One region of the Sphingobium sp. Cam5-1 genome, then DNA from elsewhere that is predicted to be linked to it. Evidence: riboswitches for the same ligand, from Rfam matches in the RefSeq annotation. Region 1 holds a riboswitch; the other holds the start of a gene.
The links. Region 1 has a riboswitch for cobalamin ahead of IZV00_RS16290 (TonB-dependent receptor). Riboswitches for the same ligand answer to the same signal wherever they lie in the genome.
Positions count from the first base shown of each region.

Region 2: another riboswitch for cobalamin. It lies ahead of IZV00_RS18535 (DUF1636 domain-containing protein); the one in region 1 lies ahead of IZV00_RS16290 (TonB-dependent receptor).

Region 1 is NZ_CP065139.1:499,304-502,507, reverse strand. Features, by position in the region: gene IZV00_RS16290 (TonB-dependent receptor) at 1-1,413, opposite strand, end outside; cobalamin riboswitch at 1,655-1,901, opposite strand; gene IZV00_RS16285 (hypothetical protein) at 2,110-2,283, shown strand; gene IZV00_RS16280 (LysR family transcriptional regulator) at 2,486-3,204, opposite strand, start outside.
Region 2 is NZ_CP065139.1:998,435-1,001,638, forward strand. Features, by position in the region: gene IZV00_RS18525 (HoxN/HupN/NixA family nickel/cobalt transporter) at 1-305, opposite strand, end outside; cobalamin riboswitch at 477-722, opposite strand; gene IZV00_RS18530 (formate dehydrogenase accessory sulfurtransferase FdhD) at 827-1,609, shown strand; cobalamin riboswitch at 1,658-1,845, shown strand; gene IZV00_RS18535 (DUF1636 domain-containing protein) at 2,006-2,413, shown strand; gene cobT (nicotinate-nucleotide--dimethylbenzimidazole phosphoribosyltransferase) at 2,410-3,204, shown strand, end outside.

The sequences.
Region 1 (3,204 bases):
CAGCTGGACGCGCGCGCCCAGTTCCTTGCCGGTTCCGCGCACCAGCAACGGTACGGGCGTGTCCACATTGACCGCGCCGCGCGCATCGTTGGAATGGAAGCCCCGGCCCCAATTGGCGTAAAGTTCGATGCTGGGATTGAGCCGCCAGGCGATCGCGGCCTTGGGCGAGAGGAGCGTGTCGGAACCGCTGCCTTCGCCCAACGCGTCGGCGTCGGCGTCCTTTGCTGTGACCGAATAATGATAATAGTCGCCGCGCAGGCCGCCCGTCAGACGCAGGCCCGGCAGCGGGGTCAGCGTCGCTTCGCCATAGAGAGCGGCGGAGGCTTCGTTCACGCGGTAGCGGCCGAGCGAGGAGAGGAAGGTGCGGACGGCGGTGCGGTTGACGCCGACATTGCCGATCGCGTCATAGCGGTTTTCCGTGCCGAGCTTCAGTTGCAGCGCCGAGCCAAGGTCCCATCGTTTTTCGCCGGTCAGGCCAAGGATCCAGCGGCGGTCGAACTGCTCGATCTGTGCGCTGGTGCCGTCGGGATCGGTGTAGGTGGGGTTGGAGAACATCGTCCAGTCGTAATATTGCGCGTAGAGATTGGCGCGCCATGTCGGCTGAACGGTGGCAAGATTGCCGATGATGCGCGTCGTCTCACCGCGCGCCGATGGATCGGGCGAGCAGAAGACATCGGGGCAAAGCGGCGTGCCGATGATGCGTTCGGGGATCTGTTCGGTCGGACGCCATGTCGCGCGATAGGCGTGCAGCGTGGCGTCGATCTTACCGGCCCCAGCGGGAAGCGTATATTTGGCGAAGCCCGCATAATGGCGCAGATGTTCAGCCTCCTGCCACGGGCCGTCATAAGCCTTGGCTTGGGCGACGAGGGTGAGATTGCCTGCGCCCGCCTTTACGGTGCCGCCTGATGCCAGCCTGCGCCAGCCGAAGGAGCCGCCCTCCGCCGCGACCCATGGACGGTCATAGCCGTCGATCGTGGTCATATAGGCCGCACCCGCGAGCGCGAAGTCGCCACCATCGGCGCGATAGGGGCCTTTGCGAAAATCCTCGCGCGCGATGATTTCGGGGATGAGGCCGTTCAAGTCGAGATAGCCCTGGCCGTGGCCATGGCTGCGGAAATTCATCTGAACCCCGTCGATATAGGTGGTGAAGTCCGATCCATGGTCGAGATTGAAGCCGCGGAGGAAATATTGATTGGCCTTGCCGCTGCCCGAATGTTGGGCCGCAACCATGCCCGGTACGGCTTCGAGCAATTCGGCAACGCGCAGCAGCGGGCGGACGAGCAGGTCCGCGCCGCTGATGCTGCCTTCGCTGGCCGCATGGGCGGTGCCGATCTTGTCCTCGCCCCGGCCGAAGACGATGATGGTGTCGGCGTCGTCGCCCGCGTCGTTCGCATCGGCGGCGAAGGCGGGCAAGGGAAGGAGCGTGGCGGTCAGCGCGCAGGCGGCGCGGTGGAGTTGATTGAGTAGTTTCACTTTATGCACTCCGGGCGTCTGGCGACATCCGGCAAGAGACCTGTCGCCCGACGACGACCGGCGCGCGCGAGCGACCGGACGCCCCCAAAGGCGGCCGCCAGCGTCACCGAAGCGGCCTCTTGCCGCTCGTTCGTCGCTCAGACGGAAACTACCGTGCCGCGGCCATCCCCTGGACCAAGGCAAGAGCGACCAGACGCTGGCAGGTCTCCTGGCTCGCGGGTCATCGCTTGATGCACGGCCTTCCCAGGCCTCGCAGGATTTAGCGTCCGGCCCAGTGACTTGCCCCAACCTGCCTGTGAGGTGGGGCGATGTGCATCGCGCTCGCCGCTTACAGTTGCAGGGACAGCCCTGGCTTGGGGAGGCGGGTGCCTCCTTTACCATGTTCCCTTTTAAGCCTCTTTCGAGGCACCGGCGCGATCATACCCGGGGTTGCCCCGAGTGACGGGGGCGATAGCGGAGGTGGTGAGGTGGGGCAAGTGGGGTTACTCCCTCTCCCCTTTAGGGGAGAGGGTTGGGGAGAGGGGAGTAACGTGGGTTGCTTTACAGTCCCCTCTCCCGCCTTCCCCCCGCCTTCGCCGGGGTCGGCACCTCGGCCAGAGTCACGTGCCTCTGGCCGACCCCTGAAGGGGAGAGGGGATGGCCGATGGATCAGTTCAGGGTCGCGCTGCGCTCGCGCTGAAGGCGCAGCGCCATGGCTTGGTAGCGGACGGCGCGTTCGTTGTGGAGGGCGATGGTGGCCTGGTCGGCGCCGCGCAGGCGCGCTTCCCTGGCTTGCCGCGCTTCCTGGGCGGCGCAGGCGGAAAAATGTGACGCGTCATTGGGGCGCATGGCCCTTATCCTCTCTCAATTTCTTATGGCTCGAACGATAACATCGGCCTGTTTCCCGCTGCTATTACGCAGGTTAACAGGGGAAAGCTTCTGTTTTTTGACAGTCGGCTTGCAAATGATTTCAGGAGGGGATTTCTACGCTTTTCAGGCAGTTGGGCGGGTGGCGCCAAGGTGCTTCTTGCTATCAGTCGCCCCGGTTCCACGATGCATCGCGGAAGATGTCGCGCAGGAAGCCGATGAAGGCGTCTACGGCGGCGGGACGGCCTGCGGCGCGGGGGTGGACGGCGTGGACGGCGAGGTCCTCGGGTCCTTCCCAGCTATCGAGGACGCGGACGAGGCTGCCCTGCCCGATCAGGTCGCCCACGTCCCAGAGCGAGCGTAACGCGATGCCGACGCCCGTCAGGGCGAGTTCGCGCACGATTTCGCTGCTGTTGGTGCGGACACGGCTTTGGCCATCGACCAGTTTGCGCGCGCGGCCGTTGACGAGCCGCCATGGCAGCTGCCCTTCGGCGGCGAGCAGGTGATGATGGGCCAGGTCGGCGATCTTTTCCGGCAGGCCATGCGCCGCGAGATAGGCGGGGCTGGCGCACAGGATGCGGCGGTTGGCGGCGAGGCGATGCCCCTCCAGATGCGCGGGAATGTCGCTGGTGATGCGGATGGCGACGTCGATCCGCTGGGCGAGGAGGTCTTCATAGGCGTCGGTCAAGTTGAGTTGGAGGTCGACACGTGGATGCTGTTGAAGGAAGCGGGCGACATGGCGCGCGACGTGTAGGCGGCCGAAGGAGGTGGGGGCAGAGATGCGCAACGGCCCCGACGCCGTGCGATGGCGGTTGGTGACGCGATCTTCGGCCTGCTGGATGGCGTCGAGGATGGCGACAAGATCGCGGTGCAGGCTGGCGCCTT
Region 2 (3,204 bases), 500 kb from region 1:
AAAGCGATTCCGACGGCGGCGATCAGCACGATCCCGCTATGCCCGATCGCGAACCAAAGGCCGACGGTCAGCGGTTGCTGCCCATCCTGCATCAGCTTACGGGTCACATTGTCGATCGCGGCGATATGGTCGGCATCGACTGCGTGGCGCAGGCCCAGGCTCCAGGCGAGCAGGGCGGTGCCCAGCATCATCGTGTCGCCCGCAAAGATCAGCGAGGCGCACAGCCACAACGCGATGTTGGCGGCGATCAACGCGCCGAATATGAAAGTGGCGCGTCGTCGCAGCGCCGGAAATTGCATGGCCATAAAAGCATGGCTCCCGTCAGCGTCGGCGAGACTGGACGGGACCTCCGCAAAGCGGCCGACACCACGCGCCGGACGGACGCATCATAGCGCCCGGCACGCATGCCGGTGCGGACCCGCCGCACGCGTCGCTCAGACGGAATACCGTGCCCCGGCCATCCCCTGGGCCAAAGCAAGAGCGACCAGACGCCGACAGGTCTCCTGGCTTACGGGTCCTCGCTCGACACATGGCCTTCCCAGGCCTCGCATGATTTAGCGTCCGGCCCAGTGGCTGACCCTCCGACAAGTGACGGAAGGTCGATATGCGTCTCGCTCACCGCTTACAGTTGCAGGGACAGCCGCGGATTTGGGCGCCTTGTCAGCAGCCCGCACCGCATTCCCTTTAAAGCCCTTTCAGGCACCGGCGCGATCGTGGCCGTGCATAGATGGCTTGGCCGCCAAAGGGAAGCGGCAGTTGCATGCCCGCGTCCATTTGCCTCCCGCGCCATATTGCCGCGCGCGCATTGCCCGCCTAGACCGACCCTATGTCTTCGCCCTTCTCCTTCACCCGCATCACCCCCGACGGCGAGGCGTCGCCCGTGACGCGCGAGTTGGCGGAGGAAGTGCCCGTCGCGATCGAGTTCAACGGCGTTGGCTATGCCGTGTTGATGGCGACGCCCGCCGACGTTGCGGAACTGGTGCAGGGGTTTGCGCTGGCCGAGCGGCTGGTCCTCCCATCCGACGCGCCGCTCGACGTCGATGTCCATGCGACGGAGCAGGGCTTGGTCGCACGGGCTACGCTGCCGGAAGACCGGATCGAGGGGCTGCTAGGCCGAGTCCGTCATCGCGTCTCCGATTCCTCCTGTGGTTTGTGCGGCGTCGAAAATCTGGAACAGGCGCTGCGTCCCTTGCCTGCCGTGACTGCCCGATCGGACGCGAGCTGGGAGGCGATCTTCGGTGCCCTGCACGATCTTGCCGCGCATCAGCCGCTTAACCGGCAAACCGGCGCGGTCCATGTCGCTGCCTTGGCCGGGGCGGATGGTGCCATCCGCCTCGCCTATGAAGATGTGGGCCGCCACAATGCCTTCGACAAGCTGATCGGGGCCATGCGGCTGCGGCAATTGTCGTGGGATGGCGGCTTCGCGCTGCTGTCCTCCCGCTGTTCTTTTGAACTGGTGGAAAAGGCAGCGCTCGCCAATTGCCCGTTGCTCGTTACCATCTCCGCCCCGACCCGTCTGGCAGCCGAACGCGCGGCCAGCGCCGGATTGCCGATCGTCGTGCTCGCGCGGCCCGATGCCGTGCTCGCGGCGGGCGACCTGCCCGACTGACGACGCGCCGCTCCCATCTACCGCTTGCGGACGCGCCGTCGCCTCTTTATCAGCAGCCCCGCGACAGGTTCCCCTCGGGGATCAAAAGGGAAGTCGGGTGTAATGCCCGCGCTGCCCCTGCAACTGTAAGCGGTGAGTGGACCGGCCACGCAGCCATTGGGGGAGCATCTCCCGAGAAGGCGGCCGGTGCGCAGCGACCCGTGAGCCAGGAGACCTGCCTGCCGCAGTCGTTCTTCGACCGGACAGGGTGTGCCGGACGAACGGGGTTCCCCTCGCGGACGACAGCCACCGCCTTGCTCGCCATTCGGCCGGGCAGGGCCGTTTGCGGTTCGATTTTGCGGGGAGGACCATGACGACGGTCTTTCATGTCCACATGGTTATGGAAGCGCGCCGCTGATGCTGTGCGCGGTCGAAAACAGAGCTTCGGTTGTGGTTTGCTCGACCTGCCGCCTGTCCGCCGATCAGCGGGAAGATGGGGCAGGACAACGCGGCGGCGCGCTGCTGGTTGAGGCCATGCGCGACCTTCAGGCGCAGGACCCGGCCTATAAAGCGGTTGCCGTGCAGGACATGCCCTGCCTCTTCGCCTGCCAGCGTCATTGCACTGTTCATGTGCGCGGGCCGGGCAAAGTCGGCTATGTGCTGGGCGACTTCACCCCGGACGCGGATGCGGCGCGCGCGATCCTCGATTACGCCCTGCGCCACGCCGCCAGCGAAGAAGGCGTGGTTCGCTACGCCGAATGGCCGCAGGGCGTTAAGGGCCATTTCATCGCCCGCACCCCGCCAGAAGGCTTCGTCTGCACATGATCCGCTTTCAGGATCGTGCCGATTTTCAATCCGCGCTCGCCACGCTCCCCGAACCTGACGCAGGAGCGATCGAAGCGGCAGCGGAGCGGCAGGCATCTTTGACGAAGCCCGCCGGATCGCTCGGCCGTTTGGAGGAGATCGCCCTCTTCATGGCAGGCTGGCAAGGTCGCGAACGCCCGCGCGCCGATCGCATCCGCGCCGCCATCTTCGCGGGCAACCATGGCGTCGCCGCGCGCGGCGTCAGCGCTTTCCCGGCTTCCGTCACCGCGCAGATGGTCGCGAATTTTCAGGCGGGCGGCGCGGCGATCAACGCCCTTGCGGGCGCCTGCGGCGCCGAGCTGGTCATCGTCCCGCTCGCCCTAGACAATCCCACCGCCGACATATGCGAAGCCCCCGCCATGACGGAGGTCGAATGCCTCGACGCCCTGAACGCAGGCGCCGCCGTCGTCATGCAGGATTGCGACCTGCTCTTCAGCGGAGAGATGGGCATCGCCAACACCACCCCCGCCGCCGCGCTGTGTCTTCAATCCTTCGGCGGCGAGGCGCAGGATTGGACGGGGAGGGGCACCGGCATCGACGCAGCAGCCCTCACCCGCAAGACGCGGGCCGTTCAGATAGCGCACGCCCTGCACGCTCACAATTGCACCGACGCTTTCGAAACGCTGCGCCGTCTCGGCGGGCGAGAGATCGCGGCGATGGCAGGCGCCATCCTCGCCGCGCGTATGATGCGTGTGCCGGTGCTGCTCGACGGCTTTATCTGCGGCGCGGCCATCGCCCCTCTGGCCCGCGAC